DNA from 4 places in the Marinomonas sp. S3726 genome. Region 1 is predicted to be linked to each of the others. Evidence: predicted binding sites of a transcription regulator. Region 1 holds the regulator's gene; each other region holds the start of a gene.
The links. The regulator LexA, encoded in region 1, represses DNA repair genes until DNA is damaged. The targets are predictions, from matches to a motif close to TACTGTNTANNTANACAGTA.

Region 1 (5,341 bases):
TTTACTAAGCCACCGGCTAGATACAGTGAAGCAAGCCTTGTTAAAGAGCTTGAGAAGCGTGGTATTGGACGTCCATCAACTTATGCTTCTATCATTTCTACGATTCAAGATCGTGGTTATGTGCGAACTGAAGGTCGTCGCTTTTATGCTGAGAAAATGGGTGACATAGTTACCGATCGTTTAGTGAATAGCTTCCAGACTTTGATGGGTTATGATTTTACCGCTCAAATGGAAGAGAGACTGGACGATATCGCTGAAGGGCGAGATGATTGGATTGAAACCCTTAATGCCTTTTACCGTGATTTTAGTAAGACACTTAATATCGCCGAACATCCAGAAACAGGTATGGCTCAAAATGCGCCAACACCTACTGATATAGAATGCCCAACATGTTCAAGACCAATGCAAATTCGCACGGCAAGTACTGGTGTGTTCTTGTCTTGCTCTGGTTATGCATTGCCACCAAAAGAACGCTGTAAAGCAACAATTAACCTAGTAAGTGGTGAAGAGGTTGTTGCTGTATATGACGATGAGGCTGAGTCAAAGGCGCTTATTAATAAGCGACGTTGTAAAATCTGTGGCTCTGCAATGGATAGCTATTTGGTTGATGAACAGCGCAAATTACATGTTTGTGGTAACAACCCTAGTTGTTCAGGATTTGAGGTTGAGGCTGGTTCGTTCAAGATAAAAGGTTATGATGGCCCTGTTCTTGAGTGTGATAAGTGTTCTTCAGAAATGCAGTTAAAAACTGGCCGTTTCGGGAAGTACTTTGGTTGTACAAATGAAGAATGTAAGAATACACGTAAGTTACTGAAAAATGGAGAAGCTGCTCCGCCTAAGATGGACCCTGTTCCTATGCCAGATTTGGCATGCCTTAAGGTTGAGGATCACTATGTTTTACGTGATGGTGCAACTGGCCTGTTCTTGGCAGCGAGTCAATTCCCAAGGAAGCGAGAAACGCGTGCTCCACTTGTGGCTGAGCTGATACCTTACATGGATCAAATAGATCCTAAGTATCATTTCTTTAAGGATGCGCCATTAGCTGACTCTGAAGGTCGACCTACAATAATTCGCTATAGTCGTAAAACAAAAGAGCAATATGTCATGTCTGAAGACGAAGGCAAGCCAACTGGTTGGAAAGCCTTTTATGTTGACTCTAAGTGGGTGATTGAAGAAGCTAAGAAAAAGGTAAAGAAATAAATGAGTTCGGCCGCTAGCATGACAAATCAGAGGCTGGATATAGCACGTCGTTTTTTGGATATGCCAAATAATGAGCAAAAATGGATGGGGCCAGCATTTGAAAATGCTGCCCTTTTTCATTTACAAAGTGCTGTTTTAGGGCTTTTGCAAGAAGTAAAACAAGCGTATCATCTTAGCTCGGAAATTGGCTTGCTTGAAATGCATCAAGATGCAAAATCAAAAAACATCAGCATTCCAGTTGTTAACGAGCTTATAGAATTGAATGCAAACGCAAACTCTTGGTTTTCACATATGCAAAATACATATGACGTGAGTTTGAAATGTCAGCCAAATTTCTATAACGCTAAACACGATAATTTAATTGTCGCCTCAGTTGATGATAGGTCAACTTATTTGACATATTTAAACTCTCTAACCGAATTGATTTTAAGGTTTAGAGAAGAATCCTCAGAGTACTAATAATATGAATGAGTCGTATCTAGAGATAGTGGAACTAGAAAATGGCGAAATTGTTTTACGTCCAGCAAGTGATGAGGGTGTTGAATCTGAACCTCTAGCGGTTCTAAAAATTTCTGATACTACAAAAGCGTATCTTCAGGATAGGTATTTTGAACTGGCTAAGAGAATGTTTCATGCCGGTATTGATTTTGTGTATTCAGAAGATTTTCCAGAATCTGAAGTGCATGAATCTCATGATGAAGACGCAGCCTCACAGGCAAAAGTGATTCACTAATGATGACCGCATAAAAAAAGCTAAGCCTAGGCTTAGCTTTTTTTATGCGTGTTACTTAGATTGTTTGTCGTATAACTCCTACGGAGAGACCCTCAATGGCAAACTCTTCACTTTCTAAGTCGACTAGTATGTCATTGAACTCTTCGTTTTCTGCGATGAGGCGAATTGTATTTCCTTTCTTTTCAAAGCGTTTTACAGTCACTTCATCGCCGATACGTGCAACAACAATTTGGCCGTTACGTACGGTAGATGTTTTATGGACGGCAAGTAAATCTCCTTCCATAATGCCCACATCTTTCATACTCATGCCATTTACAGATAAGAGATAATCAGCTTGTGGTGAGAACATACTTGGTGGCACTTGAACATGAGAGTCCACATTTTCCTGGGCAAGTATTGGAAAACCTGCAGCTACCTTACCAATAATAGGCAACCCAAGCTCTGGGTTTGCATCATTGCTGGCTTCTTCAATGATGCGTAAGCCACGTGAAGCACCAGGTAAAATCTCAATAGCACCTTTTTTACAAAGGGCTTTTAAGTGTTCTTCCGCAGCATTTGGTGATTTAAAACCTAGCTGTTTTGCAATTTCGGCTCGTGTTGGTGGAAAGCCAGTTTCCGCAATAAAGTCGCGGATTGTATCCATAACATCGGATTGTCTTTTTGTAAGTTTAATCATAAGGCATCTGGTTGTTTGTACAGTAACTGTTATTATATACAGCTTTTAAAGGGATACTCAAATAAATAAATGCTTTCTGACGATTTAAAGTTAAAAATACAAACCGCTTACCGAGCAAACCTTAAGGCAAAAGGGCACAACCCTCGTACCGGTCAAAGGCAAATGATTGGTGCTATTGCGAGAACACTGGGTAACGTTAAACCTGACAGTGAAGGTAATCGACTGGGTGAAAAACATGTTGCGGTAATAGAGGCTGGTACGGGTACAGGTAAAACCTTGTCATATTGCCTAGCCGCAGTCCCTATAGCCAGAGCACGGGAAAAAACACTCGTAATCTCAACGGCAACTGTCGCTTTGCAGGAGCAAATTCTTCACAAGGAACTACCAGAACTCCTTAAGCATACTGACTATCAGTTTAAATATACCTTGGCTAAAGGTAGAGGTCGTTATTTGTGTCTAAATCATCTAGAAAGTCATCTAGATGATGAGACACAAGCGACGGATGATATGTTCGCAGGTTTGTTTGAACAGCATTTGCAGCCAGGAGATGTTAATACCGCTCTTTATAAAGAAATGGATGATGCGCTTAAAGCTGGCACTTGGGATGGTGATAAAGATAACTGGACAGGTATTGTAAGAGAGCAAGATTGGGGACGTTTAAAAACGGACCATCAGCAATGTACAAACCGTAATTGTGCTAACTTTACGGCGTGCCCATTTTATAAGGCTAGAGCTGAAATAGAAGTTGCAGACATTATAGTTGCAAACCATGACCTTGTATTAGCGGACTTATCTCTAGGTGGAGGAGCAATACTGACTGCCCCTGCCGATAGCATTTATGTATTCGATGAAGGGCACCATTTACCCGACAAAGCTATTAATCATTTCAGACACGAACTTAGATTACAGCAAAGTATTCTTTGGTTAAGACAACTTGAGAAGAACCTGATAAACCTTAAGCAGGAGCTTTCTGACGACGTTAGTGTTACTGGGCAATTATTGTTCAAGATTCCACAAATGGTGCAAACCATTGTTAATTTTATTCAATATGCTCAACAAGGTTTAGCGCCATTCATTAATAATCTGCAAAATGTTGATGATAATGATCAGCATAGATTTGAGTTTGGCATTATCCCTGATGAGTTAAGGCAGCTCGCTTATAGCCTCCAAACCTCCTACCAAAAACTTTTTTCTGCGATCGAGTCGATTCACGATGAATGTAAGAAAGTTAAGCAGAATGAGGGTATGGGTATGAAGCCTGAAACCGCAGAAGTTTGGCTACCAATCTTAGGCGTAATACTCGGTAGGTTAGAGCAGGCAAAAGCATTATGGCTATTATTCTCTACGGCGGATGATCAGAACTTCCCGCCGAATGCAAGATGGCTCACATTGACTGGTCAAGGAATGGAGCAGGATATTGAGCTGGGTGGTTCACCCATTCTTGCTGCGCACACATTAAGAATGCAATTATGGGATAAATGCTTTGCCGCGGTTGTTACCTCAGCTACTTTGACAGCATTAAATCAATTTCACCGTTTTAATATGAGAAGTGGTGTGCCGAAGGAGTCAGAATATTTAAGAGTATTAAGCCCTTTTGATTTTCAGAATAAAGCTGTTTTGCAAATTCCAAAACTTGAGCATGAACCAAATAAGGCGGATGAACATACTAAAGAAATTATCCAATACCTTGATAATGAGGTTGATCCTTTAGCTGCCAGTTTGGTTTTATTCTCCTCAAGAAAGCAGATGGAAGCTGTTGCTGATGCAGTTAAGCAGGAGCTTAAAGATATTATGTTGGTTCAAGGGGAGCAATCAAAACGTATTATCCTTGAGGCTCATAAAGAAAGAATTGATAAAGACAAGGGGAGTTTGTTGTTGGGGCTGGCAAGCTTTGCTGAAGGTGTTGATTTACCTGGTAAATATTTAACACACGTTATTATTGCCAAAATACCTTTTTCAGTGCCTGATGACCCAGTTGATGCGACTTTAGCAGAATGGATTCAAAAGCGTGGTGGGAATCCTTTTATGGAAATATCAATCCCTGATGCGTCTCTTAAATTAGTGCAGGCGACAGGTCGTTTATTACGCAGTGAGAATGATACTGGGAAAATCTGCATACTAGATAAGCGCCTTATTACTAAGCGCTATGGCAGGAACCTTATAGACAGTTTGCCACCCTATAGCCTAAAGCTAGAATCTAGTTAAGCGCTTGGTGAGTAACTAATTAAATGACTGTAAAAATGGGTGGTATTTCTGTAAACTCCACCCACATCAAATTAGTGATAACAATTTATTCAAAGGCATTACGTCTTTGACTCCATAAGACATTCAACAGAAGATCATAGATTCCAATATGGATAATCAGAGCGCACCACAAAAACCTAGAACTAAAAAACCAAGAAAATCATATCGCAAACCTAAGCGTCAGGATGATGCTTCTCAAAACAAACCTGCTACGGGTGCTGTTTGGTCCATTGATGATTTTCAAGTGGCTGAAGTTGAGGGTAAAGTTCGCTTTCATGATTTAAATCTTCCTGACCGAGTTCTTAAATCAATTTCTGAAATGTCTTTTGAGTACTGCAGTGAAATCCAGGCAGCTACCTTACCTGAAACGCTTCAAGGCTATGATTTAATTGGCCAAGCACAAACAGGTACCGGTAAAACAGCGGCCTTTTTAATTGCCATGATAAGTGACTTTATTGATTACCCTCTAGAGGGTGATCGTGATAGTC
Region 2 (5,341 bases), on a different contig from region 1:
GCGATTAAGTCACCTCTTCTCAATCTGCTCTTTTGAGGCATATGGGGAAAAAGCACTAATCAAGGCACTACTGTTACGTAATCTAGATGCCTTTCGAGAAACGACAATACAGGGTGTTACTTTTTCTGAAATGCCGAGTAGGCATTATTTAAAGACCCGAAGGGCGTGATCTAAAAGACCTATCTTTAGGTTGTGGACCTTATCAATAGAATTGCTATGAAATTGCGGTCCTTACCATAAATCTAGCGGCTTTTATCCACACGCTAAAACGGGAGAACTTATTCACAGGTTCATTAATTAATTGCCAGTACTTTTTGCATCCAGCGAGAAATATCAACGACCTGCTCTGGGCACACAGAATGCGGCATAGGATAAGATGCTTTTTCAATCTGATAACCTTTTGCTTCTAACTCGCCATGCGCTCGAACAGCTAATTCATAAGGAACTACAGGGTCTTGAGTACCATGATGAATAAGCAGAGACGCCTGCCCATTTATAGAGTCCGTCGCCATTGGGATCAAATTAGCATCAGCCAAATAAGTCGATAAAGCCATCACACCAGCAAGTTTATACTTACCCAACAAACCAACCTGATAAGCAATTACTCCACCTTGTGAAAAACCCGCCACTAAAATACGCTCTGAAGAAATACCAGCGTCTATTTGCTGTTCAATCAATTGAGTAACCTGCTCTACAGACTCATCAATATTTGCCATATCCACTTTACGCTCCAGTGACATCTCTAGAATGTCGTACCAAGCCCGCATCGGCATACCACCATTAATCGTTACAGGGCGCATTGGCGCATGCGGAAAGATAAAACGTATAGCAGCACTCTGAGGTAAATTCAAAGAAGGTACAATTGCTTTAAAGTCATTACCATCTGCCCCTAAACCATGTAACCAGATCACAGCTGCATCCGCTTGCTGACTTGTTTCTAACGTTAAAAACTCAAGCTTTTTAGACAAGGTAAGTCTCCATAAAACAATAAAAAAGGCTATCGAACAAAGCTCGATAGCCTAGCATAATTTACTTTAAAACCCTCTAAGCAATAAAAAAGTTTTAGTGATGAGTAGGAAAATGCACCTTAGTCACTGTTTGCTTTTCATCAAGCTTGAGCAATACATCCACCTTATCAGGCATTACCGACATCATATGCATAGTAAGTCGCTCATAATATTGCATAAAAGACTTAAGCTCATCATCAGACATAACAGTGAGATCTATTTTATTTAAACCATCACCATGAATATCGAGTAAGTGCTCTTCCAGCAACCTCTCTTGCTTATTACGCCAATCATAAACAACCTCATAATTAGGTGCCTGCATCCATAACATCAACTCAATACGCGCAAACAGTTGCTTATAATCCTCCTCTAAATACTGATTCACTTGCTGACGCCAAATACCTTCAGCATCCATTTCAGTTTCAAGCTGATTAATAGGATCCACTAAAGATTGCTTTTGTTCCGGCATACCGACACACCAACCTTCAAACAAAATGACATCAATTGGCCCCTCAACCTCCTGCCAATCTTTAACATGACGCCTTTCATCCGTGGATTTATCAAAACAAGGCAAGCGCATCACCTCACCAGCTTTAAGGTTTGCCAATCTGTCTAAAATATTATTTATCAAAGCTAAATCATGTGTACCAGGCACACCACGAGTCATGAACATAGAATGTACATCACGAGCCATATGCTCACGCTCTACTCGCGTCTTATAAAAATCATCAATACTTAATACTATGGTTTTTTTATCATACGCCTTATATAAAACGTGGCTCAGCACTGTTGTAAATACAGTTTTTCCGCACCCCTGCACACCGCCCATACCTATTATTAAAGGATGAGATCTTGGTTGGGCAAGCTGGGCAATCCAGTGGGCAAAAGGTAAATATAAATCCTCCAAGTGATCACTAAGAGAAACATCTGCGTATAAAGACTTTAAGGTTTGCTCAACGTCAAAACGCAATCTATGAATGAGAGAAGCTTGATCAGTGGTAAAAACACTTTGCTGCAACTGGTTCCAGGTTAAGGCCTGTATATTCATCATCAACCACCTCCTAAAGGTTAGGGACAGCACGATTAACCAACACCCATTCAAATCCAGTTAACAAAAAATTTAAAGTTAATTTATAAAATCAAAAGCTTAGACAAATAAATCAAATCCAAACCTATTATCAAATCTTATGATTAAGACAAATGAACTTCAGGGTGTGTTCGTATCATCCTTGATAAACTATAGACGCTCTCTTCTTTTTTCCCAGTTTTTTGAGACAAGCTCAGTTAGAATAGATACTGATATTTAAAACTAAAACAAGGTCAACTGCCTTTCTGAAACCGCTTTTAATCTATACCCCACGCCGATCAACCTTACTGGCATCTGACGCCTTGCATAAGCCTCCACTAAAAGGTCAGTAAAAAAAGCAAGCTCGTCACCTGCAACATAAGCAGTTTCAATTGTCGTTTGCTGAAAATCAGAGAATTTAAGTTTTAGATAATACTTAGCAAATTGTGCTATCCCTTTTTTGTTTTTTATTCGCCGCGCCAATTCAAGCAATAAGTCTGGCAATTTAGCCTCACAAGCAGCAACGCCTTTTAAATCCTCAGCAAAGGTTGTTTCCACTGAAATGCTTTTACGCACAGAGTGGCTTTTAACTGGCCTTTCATCAATGCCATAAGAAAGTTGCTGCAAACGATATGCCCAGCTACCAAACTGCTGAGACAACAAAAGGTAATCTACTTTTTGTAGATCATCACAAGTTTCTACTTTTAGTTTTGACAATTTTTCTTGGGTCACCCGACCCACTCCATGGATACACTTTACTGGGATTGAACGAACAAAGTCCTCCTGCTTACTTGGCTCAACAACAAACTGGCCATTAGGCTTATTCCAATCACTAGCCACTTTGGCCAAAAACTTATTTACAGCAATGCCTGCCGACACAGTTATCCCTACTGTTTCATATATTCGCTGACGAATTTCTTCCGCAATTAAGGTGGCACTACCATAACAGTGGTTGCAATCTGTCACATCTAGATACGCTTCATCTAAAGACAGTGGCTCAATTTTCAAAGTGTAATCCCGAAAGATGGCATGCATCTGCCGCGATGCGAGGCGATATTTTTCCATATTGCCTCTTATCAAAACTAAATTGGGACATAAACTTACCGCCTTAGCGGAAGACATAGCAGAACGAACACCATATTCCCTTGCCGCATAATTTGCTGTGGCTATCACCCCTCTGGCATTTGCTTGTCCGCCTATTGCCAAAGGAACCTCTCTAAGTGCCGGGTCATCACGCATTTCCACCGCAGCAAAGAAGCAGTCTGCATCTATATGTATAATTTTACGCATAGAAACACCATTTAACTGTATATTTATACAGCATTATGAAAGAGCACCTACAAAAATTCAAGCCAGCAAAAAAGTAATACTCTTTCATACATACTGACACACAGCAGAAGCACCTGTAAGACAAGCAGTATCAAGAGTTCACCATTTAAAATTAATTAGGCATAATTAATGCATTAGGGTAAAAACAAATTTAAACATTAAGTGTTGTGGCTAACAAAAATTAAGGTCACTCAGATTAAAAGCACTAATTAGGAGAAGAGAATGAGATCTAGTCTGCTCTATGCGGCATTAATCGGTACCTGTGTTATCTTGGCAGGCTGTCGAGTATCGAGCGCTGGCTCATGTTCAGGCATAGCTCCATGTAATGCCAGCAACCCATCACCCGCTGCAACAAATAACTTTGCTCAACCAACATATTCAAATAGTGGTTTTGCATCAGCACAAGTACCACAGCAAATTGTAGTACAACAAGCGCCGCAGCCAATTGTAATTAGTGCAACAGGCTATGCCGCGCCTATGGTGAGTAAAAAGTTATCTCGCCCACAAATCAGATTACTGACTTTACGCGGCTCAAAAGTCGATGCTTACCGAAACTTATCTGAACGTGTTTACGGCCTTAAATTAAGAGGCTCAAGTTCCCTAAGAAGCATGATGACAGCTCACGATGAATTACAAACCTTTGTTGATGCCTACCTAATGGGTGCCAAAGTTGTTTCCCAAAGAGAACTAGAAGATGGCAGCTTTGAAACCATTGTAGAAATGGCACTACAAGAAAACTTCCAGCAATGTGTTCAAAACCCAGCAACCATTTCCAGCAACCCTGCATGTCAAATGGGCTATAGCAATTTGAATAATGGCATTAGCCAATATCAAAGCCAAACCAGCCCTCAAGTGAGATCAACGACGACCAACTTTTATTCTGTTGAGTAGTCCACTCCATGTTTAAAAAGATTATTGCGACCAGCTTTTTGATCTACTCCCAGCTTGCTTCCTCACAAATGATTGAAGCAACTGGGCAAGCCATCATCTACAACGAAGATTTAGCGGATGCCAGGTACAGAGCAACTGAGCAAGCATTAAAACAAGCCGTCTTACAAGCAAACGCTAGGGTCATTAGCGAAGACACTCTCACCAATGGAGAAGTTGAGTCAGCAAGTTCTGTGCGTGGAACGGGGATCACCCAAAGCACAAACATTATTAAAGAAGAGCGCAAAAATGACATACTCACCGTTGTTGTTGCAGCTGAAGTCACCCCTGAACACATATGTAGTAATGGCGCGACAAACCTTTACAGAAAGTCTGTTGGTGTCACCAGCTTTGCTTTACAAACACCACAACAAGCTAATCTAGGTTCGATTCACAACGTCCCTAGACTCATGCCAAGAGATCTCGTAAACGAAATAAACAAACAAGGCTTCTTGCATGCTTTAGCAGCCACCAACATACAAATTTACCCAGACCTTATAAATGCTCCTACCTCCACCAACCCAGATGGCTCTCTAACTGATGTCGCCCGCATTGGCGAAGACTTAGGAGTACAATATGTTGTCACGGGCGTCATTAGAGACATAGGCCCAGTTAACGAACTTGAACCAAATAAAGCCAATGTCTTCAAGAACTTCAAGCACGAAGAAAACAAAACCAGCGGCCTTCGCAACCTAGCTATCGACCTATATCTATATGATGGCTTTAGTGGCGCCCTGCTTTTTGAGCAAAGCTACTTTGAAACTGGCGAATGGGATTTAGATAAATCGATACGCACAGGTTATGGCAGCCCTAGATTTAAAAATACAAATTTTGGAAAAATAGCACAACAAGTCCTGTGGCAAGCTGCACTAGATACCAGCTCTCGACTTCGCTGCCAGCCATTTATGGCAAATATTTTTCGCACTGAAGGAAATAGGGTTCATATAAACGCAGGCTCTATAGCAGGCGTAAAGTTGAACGATACATTTGGCATTTATCGCCGCTACGAAGT
Region 3 (5,341 bases), on a different contig from region 1:
GAGGCTGTTGGTTTTGCTGCGGTGCTTGTTGTTGCGGTGCACGCTGCTGGAAACCATTATTTTGTTGAGGCGCTTGTTGCTGAGGTGCTTGCTGGAAGCCACCTTGGTTCCCCATATTGTTCATTGCTGGCGCTTGTTGTTGCTGTCCGCCAAAACCACCGTTTTGTGCATTGTTGTCAAAACCACCTTGGCCAGCTTGATCGCCACGACCATCTAGCAATTGCATTTCGTTAGCAATGATTTCTGTGGTGTAACGTTTAATGCCGTCTTTTTCCCACTCACGTGTACGAAGAGAACCTTCAACATACACTTTAGAACCTTTCTTGATGTAGTCACCGGCAATTTGACCTAGGCGGAAGTTACCACGGTCCATAAAAGAAACACGGTGCCACTCAGTACGCTCTTGCATTTGACCTGTTGTCTTGTCTCTCCAGCTTTCTGTTGTTGCTAGGCTGACATTTGCAACCGCGCCACCAGAAGGCATATAACGTACTTCTGCATCATTGCCCGCATTACCGATCAAGATGACTTTATTTATTCCACGTGCCATGACGTTCTCCAAGTTTTCCTATTCGTTTAGCGTTTTATGCACTTGCTGTTTGCAGCAAATGGACGCCAAATTCGTTTTTTCTAAATTCGTTTTAGGCCAAGGCCAAATATGTGCCCTAGTTTACACTGAAACAGTGGGTGCTAGCTGCAGTAATTTATCTTTATCTAAGAGTTTTTTATCCACCTTGAGATAAGCCGTTTTTTCGTCGCTAAAGATTTGCATGTCTTCTACTCCATCCACATCAGATAAGTCATTGGCGAGTTTATCTATTTGGGAAGAATCTAAGTGCTGCAAACTAAATGCAAGGCTGGTTAGGTGACGTGTTGGTGCTTGTCTCGTTGCAAGGAAGGTCCAAATAAACATAATCACGGCCACGGTCACAAAGAGTGTTTGGCTAGAATAATTTTGTAGTATCCAACCACCGCCAATACCGCCAACAAAAGCACCTAAGAATTGGTGAGTTGAGAAAATGCCCATGGCTGTACCACGAAAGCCCACAGGAGATACTTTACTAACCAAAGATGGCAAGGTGGCTTCTAAGGTATTAAAACCAACAAAATACAGCCAAAGGGTAATGGCGAACAAGCTAACAGAAGAGCTAAAGCCCATCAATAAGGTACCAAACGCCAACATTAGAATGGCATAGCTAACCACTTGCTTCATTTTACCTTTCGCTTCAGCCACTATCACCATAGGTAACATGCCAACAAAGGCAAGCCCCATTACTACCAGATACAACCAGCTGTGATTTGCCAGCGCTAAATCAAACTTAGTTAGCAGCAAGCTAGGAATACTTACAAATAACGCAGTTAAGCTGGCATGTAGTATAAAGATACTCATATTCATAAAGCGCAGTGGCTTATTAGCAAAGACTTGCGTTAGAGCGTGTAAGGAAGGCGTGGTATCTCGTTTAAAGGTGTGTTGCTTCACATTAGGAACAGCGAACAAGATTAGCCCCATGCCGATCACAGAGAAAGCCAAAGACAAATAGAATAAACCTGCTAGCCCTATCATGGAAAATAGCCAAGGCCCCATTACCAGTGACAGCATAAAAGACACGCCAATACTGATGCCCACAGTCGCCATAGCCTTGGTACGATTTTGTTCTCGGGTGACATCACTTAGCAAAGCCATCAAGGTACTCGCTATCGCACCAGCGCCTTGAATTGCTCGACCAACAATCAAGCTTGTCATGCTATCGGCATTAGCACAGATTAAGCTACCTAAAGCAAAAATTGTCAGGCCAATCAAAATAATAGGTTTGCGCCCTATTTTGTCTGACATCATCCCCATAGGAATTTGTAACAAAGCTTGGGTTAGTCCATACACCCCAATCGCGGCACCTATTAGTGCAGCATTAGCGCCAGTTAAGTCGTCCGCAGCAATGCTGATAATAGGCATAATAAGAAATAAGCCCAGCATTCTAAACAGGTATACGCTGGCCAAAGCCAGGACAGATCGACGCTCAAGTGCATCCATAAATAGGGAGACCAAACAAAATTAATGACAAAGGTTGGCAATTTTACAAAAAATACCGTTGAAGCTCCATTTGAACTACTGTAAAAATAGACAGTAATTTAAGATGAGTAGTAGATTAGTTGATAATATTCACTCTTTTACGACCTGTGTGATGCGCAAGTACTGTTTTTAGCCTCACCCATCTCTCTAACATTCGCACTTTTGAGCATAATAGGCACAAGATTAATGGATACCATTACTATACGTGGGGCACGTACTCATAATCTAAAAAACATAGATTTAGATATTCCTCGCGACAAACTCGTTGTGATTACCGGCTTATCTGGTTCAGGTAAATCATCACTGGCATTTGATACATTATATGCTGAAGGACAGCGTCGCTATGTAGAGTCTTTATCAACTTATGCAAGGCAGTTTCTCTCCATGATGGAGAAACCCGATATTGATCATATTGAAGGTTTATCCCCAGCGATTTCTATTGAGCAAAAGTCTACTTCCCACAACCCTCGCTCGACAGTGGGAACCATTACTGAGATCTATGACTATCTTCGCCTACTATTTGCTCGTGCAGGCCAACCACGCTGTCCAGAGCATGGTGAACCACTAGAAGCTCAGACTATCTCACAAATGGTAGATAAGGTTATCTCCTTACCTGAAGACAGTAAAATGATGCTACTCGCCCCTATCGTAAAAGATAGAAAAGGTGAGCACTTACATACTATCAGTGATCTATTATCAAAAGGCTTTATTCGTGCACGTATCGATGGCCTTGTAGTAGATCTAGATGACGCTCCTGCGTTAGAAAAGAATAAAAAGCATACAATTGAAGTCGTCATAGACAGATTCAAGGTTCGCCCAGACTTACAACTACGTTTAGCTGAATCTTTTGAGACTTGCCTAGCATTATCAGATGGCATTGCGATGGCAGTGAACATGGATGATGAAAAAGATGTGCATATCTTTTCCAGCAAATTTGCTTGTCCAGTTTGTGGATATAGTTTGACAGAGCTTGAGCCAAGACTCTTCTCCTTCAACAACCCAAATGGTGCTTGTGGTACTTGTGATGGCCTAGGCACGCATCAATTATTTGATCCTGAACTTATCATTGTTGATGACACTCTTACTCTGGCGGAAGGCGCTATTCGCGGTTGGGGACGTAGAAGTATCTTTTATTTCCAACAATTAAACGCCTTAGCAGATCATTATGGTTTTGATATCGAACTGCCTTATAAAGATATTCCAGATAAATTCAAAAAACGCATTCTGGAAGGTTCAGGTAAAGAAGAGCTGTCATTCACTTACATTAATGACAGAGGCGACAAAATAAGTCGCTCGCATCCATTTGAAGGTGTCCTACCTAACCTAAAACGTCGTTATCACGAGACAGAATCAGATAGCGTACGCCAAGATCTAACTCAGTATATTAGCGTGCAACCTTGTCCTGACTGCAAAGGTTCTCGTCTAAATAAAGCGGCACGTAATGTCTTTATAGAAGAGCAAACCCTGCCAGAAATCACAGTCATGCCTGTGGCAGCTTGTTTAGAGTATTTTGAGAACCTGCAACTCGCTGGTGCGAAAGGTGAAATTGCTAGCAAAATACTAAAAGAAATTCGCGATAGATTAACCTTCTTGGTTAATGTTGGTTTGGATTATCTCACCCTTGATCGTAAAGCGGATTCCCTTTCAGGTGGTGAAGCACAAAGAATACGCTTAGCAAGCCAAATAGGCGCTGGCCTTGTTGGTGTCATGTATATCTTAGACGAGCCTTCTATCGGCTTGCATCAAAGAGACAATGAAAGACTCATTGCTACCCTAACTCGCTTAAGAGATTTAGGGAATACAGTAATAGTGGTAGAACATGATGAAGATGCTATTCGTGTTGCTGACTTTGTGGTTGATATCGGCCCAGGTGCAGGTGTTCATGGCGGTCAAGTTATCGCTCATGGTACGCCGCAGGACATAATGAATAATAAGAATTCGATTACAGGTAAGTACCTAAATGGCACTTTAGGTATAGACCTACCTGCAACACGTATTCCTGCTAAAAATAACGAGTACTTGGAACTTTCTGATGCTACTGGTAACAATTTGAGAAATGTTAATCTCAAAATACCAGCAGGAGTAATGACCTGTGTAACAGGGGTGTCTGGTTCAGGTAAATCAACTCTTATTAACAGCACCTTATATCCATTAGCTGCAACAGCACTTAATGGTGCAACGACTCTTAAAGCCTCTCCTCATGGAGAAGTGAAAGGTTTAGACCTATTTGATAAGTGTGTAGACATAGACCAAAGCCCAATTGGTAGAACACCAAGGTCAAACCCTGCAACCTACACTGGCATCTTTACACCAATGCGAGAGCTATTCTCGGCGACACAAGAGGCAAGATCTCGTGGTTATAAGCCAGGTCGCTTTAGTTTCAACGTAAAAGGTGGCCGTTGTGAAGCCTGCCAAGGTGACGGTGTAATTAAGGTAGAGATGCACTTCTTACCTGATGTGTATGTGCCTTGCGATGTCTGTAAAGGTAAACGTTATAATCGTGAAACCTTAGAGATTAAATATAAGGATAAGAACATACATGAATGTTTAGAAATGACTGTAGAGGATGCGAGAGGCTTCTTTGACGCTATCCCATCTATTGCTCGTAAACTTCAGACACTAATAGATGTTGGACTTGGCTATATTCGCCTAGGACAAGCAGCAACCACACTTTCTGGTGGCGAAGCGCAAAGGGTTAAGCTTTCTAAAGAACTTTCTAAACGAGATACAGGCAAAACCTTGTACATCTTAGATGAGCCAACAACAGGTTTACATTTTGAAGATATCAAACAGTTATTAAAAGTTCTGCATAGGTTGCGAGACCATGGTAATACCATAGTCGTGATCGAACATAACTTAGATGTGATTAAAACAGCTGACTGGATTGTTGATCTCGGCCCAGAAGGTGGTAGTGGTGGTGGTTATATCATTGCCGAAGGCACACCAGAAACAGTTGCTATGGAAACAAAGTCCCATACCGCTAGATTCTTAAAACCCTTGTTAAAGATGGACTAAAAAATAGAAGTAACTAAAAGACCTCCTCCGGGAGGTTTTTTTATGCCTTTAAAACTCATAGATAATGAAGTTAAAGCCATAAGGTAAGTCTTAAACAAAATTTAGAGCAAAAAAAACCGGACTATAAAGTCCGGTTTTTCATGTTACATACTCGGCTTATTCAGCTGAGTCTGCCGCTTCGTCAGCAACTGGTCTGTCGACCAATTCAACGTAAGCCATTGGTGCATTGTCACCAGCGCGGAAACCACATTTTAGAAT
Region 4 (5,341 bases), on a different contig from region 1:
GGGATTGCGCAATTGAATGCCAATTATCACTGTTACCAAATAATCCGTGAATCACAACTAGGGGGACTTTGTTCTGACCATACTTTTTAAAATGTATCATGGGCTTGTTATGCTCGTTCTGGGCGCTTGAGAGTGGGTTTGTGTATTATGCTCAACCTGCAATGAGTAACGCATAAAATCATGTAATCATACCTTCAATTAAGCAGGATACAATCTGTGTCTGCTTGATGAAATAAATTGATGAGTATTTCTTAGATAGCTTTAATACTCGATCAAAATAAATGGGAAACTATGTTAGATAGACATTTTATTAAACTGCTTAAATGGCCCCTTGATACTACGGCGGCTTACTTAGTAAAACAGCAAGTTAGTGCCAACAAGGTCACAGTGTTTGGTTTTATTGTTGGCATGATGGTGATTCCGAGTTTGGCTTTTCAGGCTTATAGTCTTGCGCTGCTCTTTATCATTATTAATCGCCTTTGCGATGGGTTGGATGGGGCAATTGCTCGTCAAACACAACCAACTGATTTGGGCGGTTACCTTGATATTACGTTAGATTTTATCTTCTATTCAGGAGTGATTTTTGGTTTTGCTTTGGCAAATCCAGAGATGAATGCTTTACCTGCGGCCTTTTTAATTTTTAGTTTTATGGGAACCGGTAGCAGCTTCTTAGCGTTTGCCATCATGGCAGAAAAACGTCAAATTAAGCAGTTAGATTATGGTAAGAAGTCTTTATTTTATTTAGGTGGACTTACCGAAGGTGCCGAAACCATTGGGCTCTTTATTTTTATCTGTTTAATGCCGGCTTACTTTACGAGCGCTGCTTGGCTGTTTGCCTCTCTCTGCTGGCTCACCACAGGCACTCGAATTTATGCTTCTTACTTGGCGTTAAAAACAAATGCACAAGAGTCTAATTAAGACTTCATCTTTACGTAAACAATAGGAAAAACATGGGCATCTTAACTGACATTTGTATGATACTGGCTTTAATAGCAAGCTTTAAACAAGGTAACTATGCCAGCTATTTACCAGGCTTTTTAAATAAATTTTTACCCCAGTGTTATCGCTTGATTGCCTTTGTGGCGCTTTGGAATGTGCTTTGGTTTGCTGCTCGTAATATTGATTACTTTTGGGGACAAATGTCGCTTGTATCAGGTATCAGCACCTTGCTGATTCTGATGCCTTTAATTGAGTTAGAGAAGTTTCCTTGTTTTTTACAAAACTCGGTTTTAACCCTTACTATTCAGCGTTTGGCAAGCCAGATGACAGGGTGGAATTATGTCATTGTGAGGATTTTTCTAGGGGCTTGTATACTGCAATACAGCACAACTTTAATTAAGCTGAATCTGGCCTAATGAGCTGATTCAACTTAATTAGTGCTAGGGACGCTGTGATTAAGTCACCTCTTCTTCGCCTGTTCTTTTAAGTGTGTAGAGTATTTTAGGTTCTCTAGATAAGAGGGAGATGGCCTGTTTTCACTAGAATGATGGTCTCTTCCTCTACATAAGGGTTGTGTTCACTCATATGAGGGCTGCGTAACCAAGTGTGTTTTGGATAAGCGCCATGCTCATCTCGAAACTCACCTTCAAGTACTAAAATCTCTTCACCACCAAAATGTCTATGGGGCTGAAAACGTTCTCCAGCAGGCCACTTAACTAGGGCCGTATGTTCACCTCCAAATTTATGCAGGGGCATGACTTCTAATCCTCCAATACCTGCAAGCCATGTTTGTTCTTGAGTATTGATATTTACCTTTGCATTGTCACCTTGCTGAAATTGATTGAGTTTTACAAATAAGGTACAGCCGTTCTCACTATGAGGGGTATGTACAGAGTTGGCTGGGTGACGTAAATAAGATCCAGCAGGATAATCACCGTGTTCATCACTAAACACACCTTCTAAGACGAAGATCTCTTCCCCCTGAGGGTGAGGGTGTTGAGCAAAACTGGCTCGGGCCTGATATTTTACTAAGCTGGTGGTATGGCCAGATTCTTTGGCTTCTCTTTCTAATGGTTTTCTATGTACCAAAGGGCTAGGGCTTGCTTGCCAATCTTGCTTTTGGCTTTCTATGACAAGACGTTGTTGAAACTGCATATTAAGCATGGGATTTGTTCCTATGAATTTCTGATACTCTTATTGTATCGTTAAATCACATAAAAAAAGCAGTAGGCACAAATAGGTTGCTTAGGTACTTTTGGGTCTAGTTTGCTGAAAAATAAGGGTTTATTTTTTATTAGGTGATACCTATTAGTATCACCTAGATTGGTTTTAATTGGTTTTATACAAACCATAAACAGCATGATCTAAAATACGATCACCGACTTTTTCTGCATGGGTAATAGTGCCTTCTAACGTCATATTTAGACGTTCACACACAGCGCGACTGGCAAGGTTATCTTTTGCTGCACTGATTTGTATTTTCTGTATATCAAGCTCTGTAAAAGCGTATTGAATCAGGTGCTGGCATGAACGAGTGATAATCCCTTTACCTTGATAATCTGCACTTAACCAATAACCTATCTCGGCTTTTTTAAGTTTATGATCAATGCTATTGAAACTGATGTTACCAACTAACTCTTCTTGATAAAAAATACCACAGGTTAGGCTCTTACCATCGGCATAGTCATGTAATGACTTTTGGGCGAATCCTTTAAAATCATCCGCAGATTGGCAAAAGACAGGCCAAGCAAGCCATTGTTTTAAATAGTCATAATTCGCTTTAGCGAGTGCTGAATAAGCTTCTGAAAAGCTTGGATCAACTAGTCCTAGTTTAATATCTTGATCCACTTCCATGGCAAACATAAGTACTCCTTTATATTGTTCTCGTATGTTTGGACTGCTTATTAGAGCATGTTTTTTGGGCAGCTGCGCTAGCGGAATTTTAAATTAGTCGGTAATTAGGGCTATTGCTCGAAAAAACTTTAAACTATACTGTATGTATATACAGTTTTTTTTGGAGTTGATATGCGAGTTTCTTATTTAGGTACATCAGAATCCCGTGCTTTTATTGATGCGAATAGCATCCAAATCCCTCTTTATATGGAATCTGTTTCAGCTGGATTTCCATCACCCGCGCAAGACTTTGTCGAGCGTAAACTAGATTTGAATGAACTTTGTATTAAACACCCACAATCCACCTTCTTTGTACGAGTGCAGGGAGACTCTATGTCTGAGGCAGGGATTTATAATCAAGATGTACTTGTGATAGATCGCTCCTTAACGGCTCGCCATGGGGATTTTGTTATAGCTTGTGTTCATGGGGAGATGACGGTGAAAGAGCTTGTGCTCAAGCCTAACGTGGCTTTAAGGCCAAAAAACAAAGCCTATTCTGCAATCGCTATTACAGAAGAGTCTGAACTGGCCATCTTTGGTGTTGTGATTAGCGTTGTTCGTAATATTCAGAGGCAAGAATGAGCAAGGTATTTGCTCTGGTAGATTGTAATAACTTTTATGCCAGTTGTGAAAAACTGTTTCGACCCGATTTAAAGCATAAGCCCATTGTCGTCTTGTCGAATAATGATGGTTGTGTTGTTGCACGCTCTCAAGAAGTTAAAGCTCTAGGAATCAAAATGGGTGGGCCTGTCTTTAAGTTGGCGGACGATATTAAACGTTATGGCATTACCTGCTTTTCCTCTAATTACGCCTTATATGCAGATATGTCGAATCGCGTGATGACCTTGCTAGAGGAAGCTGCGCCTGCCATTGAAATTTATTCTATTGATGAGGCTTTTTTAGATTTATCAGGAATAGACGCTTGTACTGATTTACTCACCTTCTCCCAAAACTTGAAGCGCAAAGTAGATAAAAACACAGGTATTCCTGTATGTATTGGTATGGCGCCTTCTAAAACATTGGCTAAATTGGCCAATCATGCCGCTAAAAAATATCGAGCGACAGGAGGTGTGGTGAACCTTATGCCTCCTGAGCGGCAAACACGTCTGTTAGCTTTAATTGATGTGGTCGAAGTTTGGGGAGTAGGTAGGCGTTTATCTAAAAAGTTGTATCAATTAGGAATACATACCGCGTTAGATTTAGCTCAAGCGGATGTGAATATGATACGTGAACAGTTTTCAGTTGTGCTTGAGCGGACAGTGCGAGAGTTGAATGGTGTTGCTTGTATTGACCTTGAGCAGGTGCCTCCTAGTAGGCAGCAAGTTATTTGTAGTCGCTCTTTTGCTTATCGCATTACGGAAAAAAGCCAAATGCGTGAAGCCCTTTGTAAATATGTGACCCGTGCAGCGGAAAGGTTAAGAGAACAAAAACGTACCGCTAAACTAGTCAGTGTGTTTATTCGAACCAGTGCTTATAGCCCAAATGAGGCGCAATATGCAAACTCTCTCGTGGCTGAACTTGCTTGCCCTAGTGATGACACCAGAGATCTTATTGCCATTGTAGAGACGAGTTTAGATAAGTTATGGAGAGAAGGCTTTTATTACGCCAAAGCGGGAGTCGTGTTACTAGATTTATATGATGCAGAGCAAGGACAGTGCGAGCTGTTTTCTTCTTCTCGACCACAGGAAAAATCCAAAGAACTTATGCAGGTATTGGATAAGATTAATCAAAAAGGCCTAGGGCATGTGTACTTTGCCGCACAGGGAACCGCCCCAGTTTGGCAGATGAAGCGAGAGTATTTATCGCCAGCCTATACGACTAACTGGCAGGATCTGCCCAAAGTGCGTTAATTGGATATTAAACGTACTTTAAGGTGTCATTTGCCCATAGACTGGCTTCACCATAAGAGCGACTTAGCGCGATTCTTTCAGAAGAAGGTAGAACCGCAATATAGTTCCAATCTTGTTTCTCTAAGGCGCAGGCCTTACGTAAACGTGCACCAATGTCACCACGATAATGCTTGATTGCTTCAAGCACTTCATCGTCTAAATTGATCTGTTCAAACACTATCTTTTTTTCAACCTGAAGTACTAGGTCAATGCCTGACATGATACCCGCCATAAAATCCGTATCTGGACTCGGGGATTTTTCTTGAACTGCAAGCGCTTCGCAGCATTTGGCTCGTATAAGCAAAAACCGAAATATTTCGTTTGAGTGTTTTGAGTTGGCTGTAATCGTAATGAGCAGAGCCCACTTTTTAATTTGTTTTAAACCAAGAAAAACAACCGCTTCTTTGAGGTTAGTGACTTTGCGCTGTAGTCCACAGATAGGGCTATTTAGGATACGCAATAATTGGTAAGACAGCCTAGGATCTTTGCTTACCAACTTAGTCACTTTTTCGACAGTGATGTTTTCATTGGATAATTCACTCACTAATTCTAAAGCGTTACTCATGCTTGAGTTGATACGCCGACCTTTCACAATGGAGGGTTTTTGTAGGTAATAACCC

Region 2: the regulator LexA is predicted to act here: its motif matches at 3,377-3,396, upstream of dinB (DNA polymerase IV).
Region 3: the regulator LexA is predicted to act here: its motif matches at 2,106-2,125, upstream of uvrA (excinuclease ABC subunit UvrA).
Region 4: the regulator LexA is predicted to act here: its motif matches at 2,930-2,949, upstream of umuD (translesion error-prone DNA polymerase V autoproteolytic subunit).

Annotation. Positions count from the first base shown of each region.
Region 1 is NZ_JXYC01000018.1:80,078-85,418, reverse strand. It holds gene topA (type I DNA topoisomerase) at 1-1,200, shown strand, start outside; gene TW85_RS15020 (DUF6586 family protein) at 1,201-1,659, shown strand; gene TW85_RS15015 (hypothetical protein) at 1,664-1,933, shown strand; gene lexA (transcriptional repressor LexA) at 1,989-2,609, opposite strand; gene dinG (ATP-dependent DNA helicase DinG) at 2,679-4,814, shown strand; gene TW85_RS15000 (DEAD/DEAH box helicase) at 4,963-5,341, shown strand, end outside.
Region 2 is NZ_JXYC01000016.1:2,564-7,904, reverse strand. It holds gene TW85_RS14305 (dienelactone hydrolase family protein) at 294-968, opposite strand; gene TW85_RS14300 (hypothetical protein) at 1,063-2,058, opposite strand; gene dinB (DNA polymerase IV) at 2,317-3,363, opposite strand; gene TW85_RS14290 (LPP20 family lipoprotein) at 3,625-4,293, shown strand; gene TW85_RS14285 (flagella assembly protein FlgT) at 4,302-5,341, shown strand, end outside.
Region 3 is NZ_JXYC01000041.1:34,203-39,543, forward strand. It holds gene ssb (single-stranded DNA-binding protein) at 1-550, opposite strand, end outside; gene TW85_RS23555 (MFS transporter) at 671-2,029, opposite strand; gene uvrA (excinuclease ABC subunit UvrA) at 2,255-5,083, shown strand; gene rplQ (50S ribosomal protein L17) at 5,240-5,341, opposite strand, start outside.
Region 4 is NZ_JXYC01000010.1:6,615-11,955, forward strand. It holds gene TW85_RS08805 (alpha/beta fold hydrolase) at 1-100, opposite strand, end outside; gene TW85_RS08810 (CDP-alcohol phosphatidyltransferase family protein) at 292-918, shown strand; gene TW85_RS08815 (hypothetical protein) at 951-1,355, shown strand; gene TW85_RS08820 (cupin domain-containing protein) at 1,450-2,103, opposite strand; gene TW85_RS08825 (GNAT family N-acetyltransferase) at 2,269-2,802, opposite strand; gene umuD (translesion error-prone DNA polymerase V autoproteolytic subunit) at 2,965-3,414, shown strand; gene umuC (translesion error-prone DNA polymerase V subunit UmuC) at 3,411-4,682, shown strand; gene TW85_RS08840 (HDOD domain-containing protein) at 4,690-5,341, opposite strand, start outside.